3 regions of the Heliomicrobium sulfidophilum genome follow, and region 1 is predicted to be linked to each of the others. Evidence: riboswitches for the same ligand, from Rfam matches in the RefSeq annotation. Region 1 holds a riboswitch; each other region holds the start of a gene.
The links. Region 1 has a riboswitch for cobalamin ahead of AC0CW1_RS15835 (uroporphyrinogen decarboxylase/cobalamine-independent methonine synthase family protein). Riboswitches for the same ligand answer to the same signal wherever they lie in the genome.

Region 1 (4,964 bases):
GGCCATAACCGCCTGTCGAATGGCTGCGCCGGCGGTTACAGCAAGCAAGGCGCCGAGCCGTGTCGTTGGCCCCGCATACGCTTGCGGCGAGCCGCCTGCTCGGGCGGCCACCACCACAGCGTCTGTCCCCGTTCCGGTCGCCCAGTCGCCGGTCTGGGCGCAACGAACACCTAACTCCCGCAAGACGCGGCTTTTCGCCTCTGTGATCGTCTGAACGGCGTTGATCAGCGCCCCGTCGGTGAGGCGCTGATCGAGAAAGGCCATGATGTTGATCGTCCCCGGCGCCGGCGTCCCTTCCCAGCAAGGGGTGACACCGGCGGCGCAGGCATTGCCGACACCGGCTGTCACGACCACAAAGAGGTGAACGTCGCCGCACCGGCTCTGCATCCAGGCCGCCTGGGAGACCCAGGCGGCTGTCATCAAGGCGGTCGTTTGCTCCATCGGACAATCCGGAAAAGCGTCCGACAAAAAGGCGATCAACTCGCGTTGTGGCTGGCGGTCGTCATAATCCTTGCGCACCTGACGGTTGACGAAAAACCGTCTTTCGCTGATCCCCCCGCCGAGGATGCCGGAACTGACACAGCGCCAGGGCCCATCGGCGGCGATGAGGATGCACTCTTTTTCGAGGCGGCCGCGCAATCCGGGGAGGAGGGGAAGCCAGCTTCCCGGCGCCGGTGAAAGCGGTGTCATCAATACCAGCCCCAGAGCGTCGACACCTCGCGCAACCGTCCATAGATCGCTTCCGCCTCTTCCTCCGATAAACTTCCCGCGCCGCAAGCCGGGGTGAGCGCCGTCTGCCGGAGGAGCAGCGCTTCTGGAACGCCCAAGCGCGTCAATTCGTCGATCTGCTGGTGGAGCCGCCGCGTCAGGGAAAGGGCGCTTTCATGGGCAAAAGCGCCGGTGACCGGCACGATTCCCCAGGCCAGCCAACCGCCCCGTTCGAGAAAAGCGATCAGTTCCGGGATATGATCGGTAAGGGTATCGATGGAACGATAGGCGTCAAATCCGACGACATCTGCGCCGCTGGCAAAGAGGATGGCGCCATCGGTAGACCCGCAGACATGGATGCCGGCCAGGCCACCCATGCGTTTGATGGCCACGATGATTTCCTGCAAGCCTCTTTGCAGGTCTTCGGCGGTTAAGGAGTCCTGAGTACTATCGTCAAATCCGATCATCCCTGGCTCATCGATCATCAACAGCACGGGATGCTCGGTTCTGCGCAGGTCTTTGACCTGCCAGGCGGCGTTCATGGCACAGTTCTTGCAGAGCACATCCCAGAGGAGACGCTCATGAATGACGGCGCGCCCTTTGCCATCAACCACATTCAAAGCGAGGGTGAGCGGACCGAGGATCTCACCTTGGAGAGCGGTCACGTCCGTCCACTGGTGATGTTCATCGGCAATCGTGGATTTGAAGGCCAGGTAACTATCCAGGTCGATATGAAAGGGAGACTCTTCATGGAGATGGATCCAACAGGCCGCCTCATTCTCGTAGGCTTCATAAAAAGCGGCCAAGGCGTCGGGGAAGCTATCGGACTTTGTGTCGATCACCGGATAGCCGTTGCTTTTTCCTGTGATCAACCCTACCCGTTGCAACGGCGACAGCGCGGCAGCGAGAAGGCTGTCCCCGGCATACGTTGAATGCAGTTGGGGCCAATGGGGCATCTCTGGGCAGAACTGGCGGATGACCGCCATCGCGCTTTCTACATCACCGTGAGGCAGACTTCCGATTCCGGTGGTGACGCCAGGGTATAACATGGTGTGTCCTCCTTTTTTGTGTCGCCATGCAAAAACCCCCAGCCGATCGACTGGGGGTGAAATGATGAACAAATGGCCAAGCGCCATGAGATGCGCCTTTCCTATTCATCACCTCCCTATCCTCCGTAGGTGCGATCGGTGATCACGAACAGGCAGGTCTCCTGGCTCGGGGTCATCTGGGGCTCTGTCTTCCCGGCAGCATGCTGCCAGTGACATGGAAGAGCCTCATCACACCCTTACAGTGGCGGGACCGCGCCGGTTTTGCACCGGACTTCCCTTTTCACGCCTGCCCTTCGGCAGGCGACCTGTTCGCATGATGCAGTTGTTATTCCTTTCCTATGAGGAAGAAGCAGAAAACATGCCTTCTCGGCCCTTCGAACGCAAAAAACCTCAGCCTTTCGGCTAAGGTTATGGTTCTCTTGGGCCGTGACGCATCCCCACAAAGCAATGCATGAACGGCAAAGCAGACCACCTCCCTATCCGCGTAGGTACACCGGCAGTTTTAGAACAGGCAGGTCTCCTGGCTTGAGATCATGGGCCGCATCGCGTCTTCCCGGCATAGCGCCAGTGACATGGCACGGGGGCCTCCCTCTCACAGTGGCGGGACCGCGCCGGTTTCACACCGGCTTCCCTTTTCACACCTGTCATCGGACAGGTGACCTGTTCCCAGACCTATTCGGTTTATGAGTTAGTATGTTCGCGACGAACTATACGATTCCTTCATGGGCGCTTACTTTTTCGTATGCCGACTCCTTCCCTTATAAGTCTCCCGTCACCACCGACCAACGGTCCTCGATGGGGGCCGGCTCCCCAAACAAGGTCAACTGTTCCCCGCCAGCCATCCCCTTCGCTATCCCCCGCTCCGGCATGATCAACCGCTGGCGGAGGCTGGCCGCGTCCGGTCCGATCTCGCCGTAGTAGCAGCCGTTGCAGGTGATGAAGTAGCGCGCCCGCTTCATGACGACGCCCATCCGGCCCAGGTGCTCGAAGTGGATCCGCCCTACCCGCCGGGCGGCGAGGATGCGCTTGGCCGACTTGACGCCGATGCCGGGCACCCGCAGGAGGGTGCGGTAGTCGGCGCGGTTGATCTCGACGGGGAAAAAGCCGAGGTGGCGCAGCGCCCAGCCTGTCTTTGGGTCCAGTTCCAGGTCCAGGTTGGGGTTGTCGGCGTCGACGATCTCATCGGCTTGAAAGTCATAAAAACGCAGCAGCCAGTCGGCCTGGTAGAGCCGGTGTTCGCGCAAGAGCGGCGGCGCCGGCAAAGCCGGCAGGCGCGGGTCGCCGCTCACAGGCACATAGGCCGAGTAGTAGACGCGCTTCAGTTGGAATTTGCGGTAGAGGCCCTCAGCGAGGGTGAAGATCTGCCGGTCCGATTCGGGCGTGGCCCCGATAATCAATTGGGTGCTCTGTCCGGCGGGGACGAAGGCGGGCGTCCGGCGAAACTGCCGCCGCTCCTCCCGGTTTTGCGCGATGGCGCCGGTGATCTGCCCCATCGGCCGGAGGATGTTCTCCTTCTTCTTCTGGGGGGCGAGGCGGCGCAAGCCCTCACTGGTGGGCAGCTCGATGTTGACGCTCATCCGGTCGACGAGGGCGCCCGCCTCGGCGATGAGGCGGCTGTCAGCCCCTGGGATCGCTTTGAGGTGGATGTATCCGTTGAAACGGTATTCGGTGCGCAACTTGCGGACGGTCTGCACCAGTTGTTCCATCGTATGGTCCGGTCCCTTCTCGATGGCGGAACTGAGAAAGAGCCCTTCGATGTAGTTGCGGCGGTAAAAGTTGATCGTCAGGTCGGCCAGCTCGTCAGGGGTGAAGGAGGCCCGGGGGACGTCGTTGGAAACGCGGTTGACGCAGAAGGAGCAATCATAGCAGCAGACGTTGGAGAAGAGGACCTTGAGCAGGGAGATGCAGCGGCCGTCGTCGGACCAGCTATGACAGATGCCGGAAGCAGCGGTGCTGCCGATGGCGCCGGCCTTCCTCCCCCGGTTGCTGCCGCTGGAGGAACAGGAGACATCGTATTTGGCCGCCGTCGATAAGATTTTCAGCTTTTCGCTCAAGTCCATTTCAATCATCGCCTGTTCCATCAATATAAAAAGAAGGCCCTTTTATGGGGAATGATGATGCTCCAATGAGATAAGCCGATTGGTACAAGCGTTCCAATATCATCCCATTTTTATCATAACGGATCGACTTCCTGCAAGCAACCCGTACAGGCAGCTCTGTCATTGACTTGAAATTCTGCGTTGATTGAAACCCACATTCCGGTTACACTAGATCTGGAACATAGTGGAGAAATCAATCGCCGATAAGATTCCATGATGAAAGAGGAGGACCACAGATGAGTTTTTTCAAGAAAACTCTGGCCAGCCTTGGGATTGGCGGCGCCAAAGTCGATGCCATCTTCGATCAACAGACGGTGACAGCCGGTTCGGATGTGAGCGGCGTCATCCGGATCAAGGGCGGCGGTGTAGCGCAGCAGATTGAAAAAATCAGCCTGATGGTGATGACCCAGTACGAAAAAGAGATGGATGACCGCAAGGTGATGATGAACGCCCCGGTGCAGAAGGTGGATATCAACCTGCCCATCGAGTTGCAGCCAGGTGAGGAACGGGAGGTCCCCTTTTCCTTTCGCCTCTCCCCCTTCACCCCTGTCTCGGTCGGCCACACCCCTGTCTGGGTGCAGACTGAACTGGAAGTGGAAATGGCCCTTGACCCCTCCGACAGGGACAATCTGCAGGTACGGCCCCACCCCCATATGGCCGCTGTCATGGAGGCCGTCGAACAACTGGGCTTCCGCCTTTATAAGGTGAAAAACGAAGCCTCTTATGCGGGACGGGGCATTCCCTTCATTCAGAACTTCGAGTATAAGCCGACGCGCCACTTCCAGCGAAAACTTGATGAATTGGAAGTGGCTTATCTCCCTGAAGCCGGCGGGATCGAACTGCTATTGGAGATCGACCGCAAGGCCCGCGGTTTGTCGGGGTTGTTGCTGGAGGCAGCCGACATGGACGAAAAAAGGGTCCGCCTGTCTTTGAGCCAGCAGGAAATCGCTCAAGGGACGGCCTATCTGGCGGAGCGGCTGAAGCAGGTCATTGAAGACTTTTCATAGAAGGAGAAAACCCTGCCTGCCCCTCCTATGGGGCGGCAGGGTTCCTATTTTTCTCGGCCCTTTGTATGCAATTCGATTTAGGGAAATTAGCTAACAACAAA
Region 2 (4,964 bases), 320 kb from region 1:
GGATCGGCGGCATCCTCCGGCAAGGCGCCCTTAATCGAGTCGACCTTTTTCTGCACGTCATTGGCTGCCTGGTCGCCATCGGCCGTCAGTTCGAACTCGATCATGACGACGCCGAAGCCTTCCGAGGCCTGGGAGAAGATCTTGTCCACCTTGCTGATGGAGGAGACGGCCGATTCGATGGGCTTGACGATCTGGCTCTCCACCTCTTCGGCGCCGGCCCCAGGGTAGGAGACGCTGACCGAGATGAAGGGCGAGTTGATGTTTGGGTACAGGTCGACGCCGAGCATGCGGTAGCTATAGAGGCCGAGCACGACGAACATGAGGACAATCATGCTCATGGCGACTGGTCGCTTGACGGCGAATTGTGTGAGGTTCATCCGTTACACCTGTCCTTTTTCGGTTGGGGCGCCCGCCGGTTGCGCCTCTTTCACGGAGACCGGTGTTCCATCGGCCAAGGACATTTGGCCGCCGGTGGCGATCATGTCGCCGTCTTTGAGCCCCTCGACGATCTCCGTCCGTTTTCCGTCGGAGAAGCCGGTCTTGACTTTGCGTTCGATCGCCTTGCCGTCGGCGATGACGAAGAGGATGGGCGCGCCGTTGCGCACGACGATCGCTTCTGCTGGCGCCGTCAGGACATTCGTTTTATGGGCCGTGGGGAGTTGGAACTCGGCGAACATGCCGGGCTTCAATATGTAGTCCTTGTTGTCGACAGCAATCCAGACGGGGAAGGTCTTCGCCTTTTCATCGGCGGCGGGGCTCACCTTGGCGATGCGTCCCTTGAAGGGCTGTTCGCTGGCGGCAGCCACCTTCACATCGACCTCCTGGCCAGGCCGGACAGCGTTGACGTCACTCTCCGTCAGGTCCGCCTTCACCTCGACGGTGTCGATGTGGACGACCGTAAAGGCTGGCTCCGTATTGGAGACGTACTCGCCCACGTTCACGTTCCGGGCCGAGACGAGGCCGGAGATGGGCGAACGGAGGACGGCGTTTTCCAGGTCCACCTGGGTCTGACGGACCTGGGCCAGGCTTTGGTTCAGCAGCGCTTGGGCAGACGCGACGGAGACCTCGTCAGAGGCGACCCGCTTCGCCGCCGTGTCCAGGGCGCTCTTTGCGGAATCAAAGTCGGACTTCGCTGATGCGCCCGCATCGAAGAGCGCTTTTACCCGGTCAAAGTGCCGTTGTGCGTCATCAAAGGCGATCTTGTCCATGTCCAATTGCAGGCGCGCTCGTTCCAGGCTGGCTTTGTTCACGTCGACACCGGCGTTAGCCGCATCCAAACGGGCTGCAATGTCGGCGTTATCCAGTTCCAGCAGGATATCGCCGGCGTTGACCCGCTGCCCCACTTCGGCGTTGATGCGTGCCACCTTGCCCTGTCCCTTCGGGACCAGCTTCAATTCCTCTTTCGCCGCTAGAGCGCCGCTAAAGGTCAGCACGTTCGACAGGTCGGCCCGTTCCGCCTTGGCGACGGTCACCGCCTGGGTTGTCGCTTCCTGGGCTGACGGCTCAGGCGTTTTACCGCAGCCTGTCCCCGCAGCCAGCAGGGTGACGGCGAGCAGGCCGACGCCGATTTGTTTCTTCACCGAAAATCCTCCTCTGCCAAATGCAAATGATGCTTTCATTGACAGCCGGTCTCAACCAGCCTAATATTTATCTTAGATGCTAAAATGTTTAGCGACTAAGACGTTATCATCGTAAGGGAGAGGACAAGAACTGTCAAGGGAAGAAGCGGTTAAGGAACAACAGTTGAACGCGATCAAGGACCTGTTGGAGGTCTTTTTCTACAATGTGAAATGCGCCGTCCAAGATATCGGCCCGGAGCGCAACCTGGGAGAGGGGCAGATCTTTCTTTTGTATATATTATGGAAGTCGGGGACTTGCAAAGCGACCGATATCGCCGACCAGATCGGCATCACCTCCGGCGCCGTCACCGGCATGATGGACAAACTGGCCGGTATGGGCTTGATTACGCGAGAGCGGTCGGATAAGGACCGGCGCGTCGTCATGGTCTCGCTGACCGATCAGGGTTCGCAGACGATCCAGGCGATCCAGGAGGCCCGCTTTGAACGGTTGAAGGGGCAACTGAGGGAACTCTCCAGCGCAGATCTGGCGCAGGTGGTCGGAGGGTTCGAGAAGATGAACAGTGTACTGAAGCCCGTTGGACGATGACGCGCAACATCCATCGAGGAAGAAGCGGGAGCAGAAGTCGGGCTGATTGCAGAATGTGCTAGGCTTAAAGTATATTTCGTGGTAATATTAACCAAGGGAGCTTTGGTTTTTATCACGAAAACAAAGGAGCAGAGCACATGAAAAAAAGATTGGCCATCCTGCTGACAGCCACACTTCTGATCCTGTTGGGACTTCAGTCGAGCGCCTGGGGAAACGCCATGGTGCGCATTTTCGTCAATGACCGAGACATCACCGACAGTCTCAGTGGGGCACCGTTAGTCATGGAAGATCGTATCTATGTTCCGGTGGGGTCGCTGGCAGAATCGTTGGGAGCGATCGCCCGATGGGATGAGGCGAGCAACGCCGTCTTCATCCATTCTGTAACAGATGTGAATACACAAATCGTTCGCATCGGGAAACAGCTTTTTGACGGCAAGGGCGCATGCATTGCCTGCCATAAATTCGGGACGGAAGGCAGCCTGGAGATTGGCCCCAACCTGGGAAGCATCGGATCGAAGTACGATCAAGAGAAAATCTATCGTATCTTAAGTAACCCCGTTCAAGAGAATCTCCAAGCGACGATGCCGGCGGCCGTAACGCTGTCAGATATCGAAAAGAGGATCATGGCCGAATACCTTTCGACTAGAAAGTAGGTTAGCGCGAAAGAAACCGGGGGCGCGCCGATTGAAACGATAGAGATTGTCCCTTATAATACAATCAAAGTTCAGTGCGATGTTTCAGGTGCCCCTCCGGGGGAGAATAGGGAATCGGGTGAAAGTCCCGGACGGTCCCGCCACTGTAACGAGGAGCCCTGCGCAGGATGCCACTGGGAAAACCGGGAAGGCGCGCAGTGGCGATGATTCGGAGTCAGGAGACCTGCCTGTAACATTACCGTTCATGAATGATGGCAAAGTTCATGGTTTCTTTGTTGTTGCCTCGGCAACAGCGAAGAAGCTGTGAACTTTTTCTTTTCTCCGGAGGAATCTTAATCGTAAGAAGCGCAAGGAGGTGAAATCCTTGGGTTACCAGGGGCGTGATGTGGAAGTCGTCTTCCTGGCGAAGGAGCAGTGCCTCGTGGTCGCCTGCGACTCCTGCGGCGCCATCGGCGGCAAGGAACTCGATGTTGTCCAGGTCCCGCCTTACATCGTCGGGATCTTTACCACCCGCGTGGCCCTGATGGAGGTGCTCGCCATCGGCGCAGAACCGGTGGCGCTGACAGTCGCCATCGCCAACGAGCCCTATCCGACGAGCGGAGAGGTGATTGCAGGCGTCCGCGACGAACTGGCGGCCATTGGAAAGCGTGACCTGCCCATGGTCATCAGCACCGAAAAAAACATACCCACCCGGCAGACCGGTGTCGGGATCACCGTCGTGGGCGCCGTCGAAAAAGCAGGGTTGCGTGTGGGCGCTTCCCGGCCTGGCGATAAAGTGTACTGCTTGGGCTGGCCCAAGGTGGGGGCTGAGGTAGTGACGGAGGACGGGAAGGCGATCGCCCGGGCCGGACATGTGCGGGCGCTGCTGACTCAGCCCGGTGTCCGAGAAGTCGTCCCTGTCGGCTCAAGAGGGATCCGGGTAGAGGCGGAAAACCTGGCTGCAAACGCCGGTTGCCGGATCCGCGACTGGCAGATGGATACCGGCTTGGATCTTGACAAGTCGGCGGGTCCGTCAACTTGCCTGGTCTTTACCGCCGAGAGGGAGCCCCTGACGGTCGCCGGAGCGCCCATTCATTATCTTGGCAAATTGGCGGAGAGAGGCGGATGATGGGTGCCACTGAGGACGACGGCAGGATTGCCAGCATTTGTTCAGGTTCTTCAACAAAAATGGAAAGAAGGTCTGTCTCATGAGCAACATGCAGATGCATTATAATGAAACGCATGCGTCCTGGAAAAGCGTCCGTGGAATCGCTTTGATGGGCGTACTCATCGCCTTGAGCGCCGTCGGGGCGATGATCAAAATCCCCAGCCCGGTCGGTACGATCGGGCTCGATTCCTTTCCCGGGTTTTTCGCCGCCCTGGCCCTCGGCGCCACGGGAGGGATGATCGTCATCACTCTCGGTCACCTGCTCACCGCCATGGTGGTCGGCTTTCCCCTGACTCTGCCCATCCATCTCTTCATCGCGGTGCAGATGGCCTTGTGGGCTTATGTCTTTTATGTGATGAATGATCGCTTTGGCTTGACGGCGGCCTTCGTCGTCGGCGTATTTCTCAACGGTGTTGTCTCGTCATTGACCATGCTGCTTATGGGCGGCTGGGGCGCTGTGGCGGCTGTCATGCCGTTCCTGGTTACCGGTTCTGCCGTTAACGTGGGCTTAGCTGCAGTCGCCTACCGAGGGGCGAAGGGAAGGTTCATGTAACGACGGAGGATCCTCCTTACGAATCAATCATATCTTCAACGCCAACATTAACCGCAGTTGTCAAGGACTGCGGTCTTTTCTTTTCCTGCAAGAACTTCGCCCGATTACCGTGATTGTGGTATGATAAAATCATACAAAAAGAATGAAGCAACGTGGCAATCCATAATAGGAAGGCAGTGCAGTCGAACCATTGAATCCGTTTTATAAGCTGATCTTGACGCCGCTCATCTGGGCCACGAATTTCGTCATGGGGCGCCTCCTCGTCGTCGCCATCCCGGCCTTCGCCTTATCGAGCATCCGCTTCACCATCGCCGCGCTGATCATGCTGCCCCTGGCGCTTCGCACATACCCTGCCCGGAAGATCTCCCGGCGTTCCTGGGGCTGGATCGGCTTGATGGCGGTGGCCGGGGTATGCCTCTTCAACACGGTCCTCTATCTCGGTTTG
Region 3 (4,964 bases), on a different contig from region 1:
GCCCACATCCCAGACGATATCCCCTGGCCCGACCTGGGCACGGACCAGCGTGAGCGCCCGGATGTCCGACTTAGTCATGGGGACCTGGCCGCGGACGAAGGCATCATCAGGCAAACCGATGGCAGGCGGTTTGCTGTTCGATTTGGCCTCAACGCCGCCCTGTACGATCAAAAGAGACGGTCGATATGCACCTGTTTTCGCGAGTGCAATTGTATGTACAGTGCCAGCCTCAACCGATTCATTTTTATAACCGAGGTTGCGCGTCACGAAGGCGCGCCGTTCCCCCTCCCCTTGTGCGTCAAGGTAAGCAGCGATCGCTTCGGGCGAATGGTCCGGATCGGTCAGGAAGGCAACCCACCCTGCATGGGTCAGGGCAGCAAGGGCATCCCCCATAGGTCGACCATGCATGCTCTTCCAGGCAGCCTCCTGCCAGGGCAGTTTGAGGCGTGCGAAAGCCATCTGCAAGGAACTCAGACCCGGGATGACCCTAAGCGTGTCGGCCCCAAGGGAACGGACCAGACGAGGCAAGAGGCTGTAATAGCCGGGATCGCCCGATACGAGAACAGCGACGCGCCGGGACAGACGTTCCGCCGCGATGTAATCGATCAGATCATCGAGATGGCGGTCGATGATCCTGCCAGGTTTGTCATACCTGGCGAAGAGCGCCAGCGCCCGAGGACCTCCGACGAGCAATTCGGCTTCCTCGACCGCTTGCAGCGCCGCCGGTGTCAAATATTCTTCTGTGCCGGGACCGATGCCGACGACGGTGACCGGAAATCCCGGTCTAGTCCCGGAAGCGTTGCATGGCGACTCCACCCTAGCGGTTCTCCCTTCAAATCGGTGAATATGACGGAAACGGTTCTTCCAAAGCGTTGTGCCGCTTTTTCGGCGGACACGTCAGCCAGGTGGTGAAACAAGTCCAGACGTCGGGCCCCTTTGAGCAGTTCCACCGTCGCTTCGGCCGTGTTGGCCTCCAACAGCGCTCGGACAATTTCCAAGGGCAATCCGCAGAGAGCTGCATGGGCGGCAATGATCTCTCTGCGCCCGTCGGCGACATGGCTGTGGGTGTGAAAGATGCCGCCAGCCACCTTGACCAGCTTCCCCACATGACCCCAGAGGAGAACCTCCTGAACGCCCTTCTTGGCGCAGGTGTCCAGCATATGGCCGACGAAGTTGCTCATCAGCACAATAGCGTCAGCGGGCGCCCCCCGCTGCTCCAAACCGCGCCGGCCCATATGGCCGGGCGTCAGAAAAAGGGTCCGGTGTCCGGCCGCCAAGGCCACATCGATCTGCGGTTCCAGGCTGTGTTTGAAGGCCTCTTCGGACATGGGATTGACGATGCCTGTCGTCCCCAAGATGGAGATGCCGCCGACGACGCCCAAGCGGGGGTTCAATGTGGATGGCCCAACCCGCTCCCCTTCCGGCGCCCAGACGATGAGGCGAACCCCTTTGCCAGGTGGAAGCGCTTCTTTGACAGCGTCGGTGATCATGGCGCGCGGCGTCGGGTTGATGGCCGCTTCCCCCACCGGAACGGCCAAACCCGGTTTGGTCACCCGTCCGACACCCAGTCCCCCGTCGATGTGAATCCCTTCCGGGGCAGGCCATGCAGTTACACGGATCGCCATGCCATGGGTCGCGTCAGGGTCGTCGCCGCCGTCCTTGATCACCTGGCAGGTGACTTTTCCAGTCTCGATGACTGAGGGTTCATGGTCGTCGATCCGCTCTGCCCGGACTATCAGCCGGTCGCCTTGAGGCAAGGGGATCTCCACCATCAGCAATTCGTCATCGGGCAGGAAAGTTTCATCCGCTTGAGATGGATCGGCTCGCAAGGAGCGATCCACCTTGCGGAACATATTAAATACATTCCCCTTCGAAACAGCGGGAAGCTCAGTCCTATCATCGGATGCTTCGGCAAGGGTTCCATAGATCAGCCCTGTCGCCGCCTTGGCCGCAGCGGCGGCGCAGGAGCCCGTCGTATAGCCTTTTCGCAGTTGTTCCCACTCTCCCCGCCCATAAAAAAAACCCACCCCCTCAGCAAGGTGTGGGATTTGACACAAATGAAAACCTGAGGAATTAAATGACCATTCCCCGGTCCGGTCACCTCCCCCGTAGCGCGCGGGTTCTTGCGGTGGGGGCAGTCAGGTCTCCTGGCTTAGGCTCATCGGCACGCTTCGCCTTCCCGGTTCCCCGGTGGCTATAGAAGCGCCCTCCCCATCACAGTGGCGGCACCGCGTCGGATTCACACCGACTTCCCTGCGTCATACGTGACGCCTGCCCCGAATATGCGTAATGTGATACATAAAATTATTCGCCGTCTTTTGAATCATTCCTGCAAATCCAAAGAACTTTTCTGTCGTCACTGCGGATCAGGGAGATTTTTTCGACATCGCCTCGCCGCAAACGGCGCAGGCGGCGATTTTCCGCCTCCAGGCGAGCGATGGCGTCCCGCCGTTCACTGTCCACCGTCTCCAACAAGGCCATCAACACACGGCGACTGAGTCTTAATTGATTCAGCCGTGAGCGCAGGTAGTCCACTTCATCCTTTAGCGCTTCCAGCGATTCGCGAATACCTTCTCCCATGGGTCCCGCCCTCCTGCCTGTGTCTTATCACCATTTTATGTCAAAGGCAGGCGAACTATCCCACAAGAGAGACTTCGATCAACCATCAAGACAGACTTCGATCAATCTTCGAAACGATACCGCCTGGCGATCCTTTCGACGGCCTCACCTAATCGCGCCTCAGAAACAACCAGGGCAATGCGCACATAACCTTCGCCCCGCTCGCCAAAAGCATTGCCCGGGACGACGAGGACACCCGTTTCACGCAGCAATTCCTCGGCGAAAGCGTAGGAGGAGGCAAACCTTTTAGGCACCGGGGCCCAGACAAACATGGAGGCCTTCGGCTTATCCATCTGCCAGCCGATGCGGGCCAAGCCGTCGACGAGCACATCACGTCGGCGCTGATAGGCCCTGGCATTTTCCTCGACAATCTCCTGAGGCCCCCGCAAGGCCGCCACAGCCGCCCATTGGACCGCCTTGAAGACGCCGTAGTCGATATTCGATTTCAGGTTGGCCAGAACAGCAAGGACTTCGCCGTTGCCGACGGCCATGCCCAAGCGGCATCCGGCCAGGTTGTAGGACTTAGAGACAGAGTGAAATTCGATGCCTACCTCTTTCGCCCCTGGCGCTTGCAGGAAACTTGTCGGGCGGTAGCCGTCATAGGCCAGTTCCGAATAGGCGATATCATGGAGGACGATGATACGGTTGCGGCGGGCAAATTCGACGACGCGGGTAAAAAAGTCCAACTCCGCCGTGGCCGCCGCCGGGTTGCTGGGGTAATTCAGAATCATCAGCTTGGCCCGGCGAAGAATGTCTTCCGGGATGCTATCCAGGTCCGGCAGGTAGTTCTGTTCCCGCTCCAGTGGAAGCGGATAAGGCTCACCTTCAGCGAGGAGGACGCCCGCCGTATAGATGGGGTATCCCGGATCGGGGACCAAAGCGATGTCGCCGGGATCAAGCAAGGCCAAGCCGAGATGGCCGAGCCCATCCTGGGAACCCATCAGCGAGAGGACCTCTGTCTTCGGGTCTAAGGTGACGCCGAACCGTTCCTGGTACCAATCGGCGACGGCACGCTTGAACTCGATCAATCCATCCGTCAAAGCGTAGCCGTAGGCGTCATCGCGCGCCAGCGCATCCATCAGCGCCTGCCGGACATGGGGGGCTGGGGGGCGATCGGGGCTGCCGATGCTGAGGTTGATCACATCAAGGCCGCCAGCTTCCACCTCTTGCCGTAACGCGTCCATTCGCGAGAACATGGCCGACGAGAGGCTGTCCATCCGGCGGGCCGGTTTCCATTCAAACATGCTATGTATCTCCCCCGATAAAGAATCTTCATCTCTCATTCTAGTCCCATCCCGGGGGTGTTTCAAGGTTTCCCTGTCGGAAAGGCTGCCAGGTCTCCCAGAGCTACGGCGATAGTCAACGAGAAATGACGAAACGCAAGCGTTGAAACAGCGAAGCGCCGGCTCCCCGGCGCTTCCTCTTCAGTCCATTTCCTTTTCTATCGATGACTCGTATTCACTGCCATCGATGCATTCATTACAGGGCAGACAATCACCAACACGATCGGCGTACAGACAATTTTCACAATGGAGGTCTCGACGCTCCATGTGGCCTCCCCTTTCGTCCCGTTGCTTGTTTCTATTCTTTACCTGCGGTTCAGCAACACATACACTTGAATTTACCCTTTTAGACGTTTTGCCTAACTGGCGGATTCAGGGCGAATCAACCGGTCGCTCCGGAAGGGTTTGGTTCAACAGGCGCATCAGGTTGCCGGCGGCGACAGCCCCGATCTGGTTGTCTGAAAAACCCCTTCGAGCCAGAGCATCCCACAAACGGAGAAAACAATCAGCCCTTTCCAAGCCGCGGGCGAAACAGTCAGCGCCATCAAAATCACTGCCGATACCGACGTGTTCATAACCTCCTCCAGCCTGAAAAGCCTGCTCGATATGATCGACGACGCCTTCCACATCAGCCCTCGACTCCCCAAGAAACTCCGGGTAGAAGGTGATCGCCATGACACCACCCTGCTCAGCCAGCGCATAGATCTGGCGGTCGTCGATGTTGCGGGGGTGATCGCATAAACTGCGGCAACAGGTATGGGAGACCAGCCAGGGCCTCGAACAAAGGGCACAGAGATCCCAAAAACCGGCTGCCGCGATGTGGGCTGCATCGATGACCATGCCCAGGCTCTCCATCCGCTCAACCACCTGGCGTCCAAAACGGGTCAAGCCCCCTTTGGTCCCTTCCTCCCAACTCCCGTCAGCGAGAAGGTTGCGCTGATTCCAGGTTAAACCGATGGAACGGACACCGAGACGAAAGAACACATCCAACAGCGCCAGCGACCCGGCGAGAGCTTCCCCTCCCTCAATCGCCAGCAAAGCGCCGCAGCGCGGACCAGCATC

Region 2: it holds a riboswitch for cobalamin, as region 1 does, so the genes downstream of both, AC0CW1_RS14340 (AIR synthase related protein) here and AC0CW1_RS15835 (uroporphyrinogen decarboxylase/cobalamine-independent methonine synthase family protein) in region 1, are expected to answer to the same signal.
Region 3: it holds a riboswitch for cobalamin, as region 1 does, so the genes downstream of both, cbiD (cobalt-precorrin-5B (C(1))-methyltransferase CbiD) here and AC0CW1_RS15835 (uroporphyrinogen decarboxylase/cobalamine-independent methonine synthase family protein) in region 1, are expected to answer to the same signal.

What each region holds. Positions count from the first base shown of each region.
Region 1 covers NZ_JBVTZZ010000005.1:2,143,405-2,148,368, reverse strand. The annotation lists gene AC0CW1_RS15840 (adenosylcobinamide amidohydrolase) at 1-690, opposite strand, end outside; gene AC0CW1_RS15835 (uroporphyrinogen decarboxylase/cobalamine-independent methonine synthase family protein) at 690-1,757, opposite strand; cobalamin riboswitch at 1,892-2,081, opposite strand; cobalamin riboswitch at 2,251-2,436, opposite strand; gene AC0CW1_RS15830 (putative DNA modification/repair radical SAM protein) at 2,516-3,817, opposite strand; gene AC0CW1_RS15825 (sporulation protein) at 4,093-4,863, shown strand.
Region 2 covers NZ_JBVTZZ010000005.1:1,823,532-1,828,495, forward strand. The annotation lists gene AC0CW1_RS14320 (efflux RND transporter permease subunit) at 1-377, opposite strand, end outside; gene AC0CW1_RS14325 (efflux RND transporter periplasmic adaptor subunit) at 381-1,580, opposite strand; gene AC0CW1_RS14330 (MarR family transcriptional regulator) at 1,744-2,166, shown strand; gene AC0CW1_RS14335 (stalk domain-containing protein) at 2,304-2,819, shown strand; cobalamin riboswitch at 2,889-3,064, shown strand; gene AC0CW1_RS14340 (AIR synthase related protein) at 3,175-3,927, shown strand; gene AC0CW1_RS14345 (ECF transporter S component) at 4,007-4,519, shown strand; gene AC0CW1_RS14350 (DMT family transporter) at 4,710-4,964, shown strand, end outside.
Region 3 covers NZ_JBVTZZ010000004.1:352,750-357,713, reverse strand. The annotation lists gene cbiE (precorrin-6y C5,15-methyltransferase (decarboxylating) subunit CbiE) at 1-816, opposite strand, end outside; gene cbiD (cobalt-precorrin-5B (C(1))-methyltransferase CbiD) at 729-2,027, opposite strand; cobalamin riboswitch at 2,120-2,291, opposite strand; gene AC0CW1_RS03300 (hypothetical protein) at 2,305-2,580, opposite strand; gene AC0CW1_RS03295 (LL-diaminopimelate aminotransferase) at 2,682-3,863, opposite strand; gene AC0CW1_RS03290 (dipeptidase) at 4,275-4,964, opposite strand, start outside.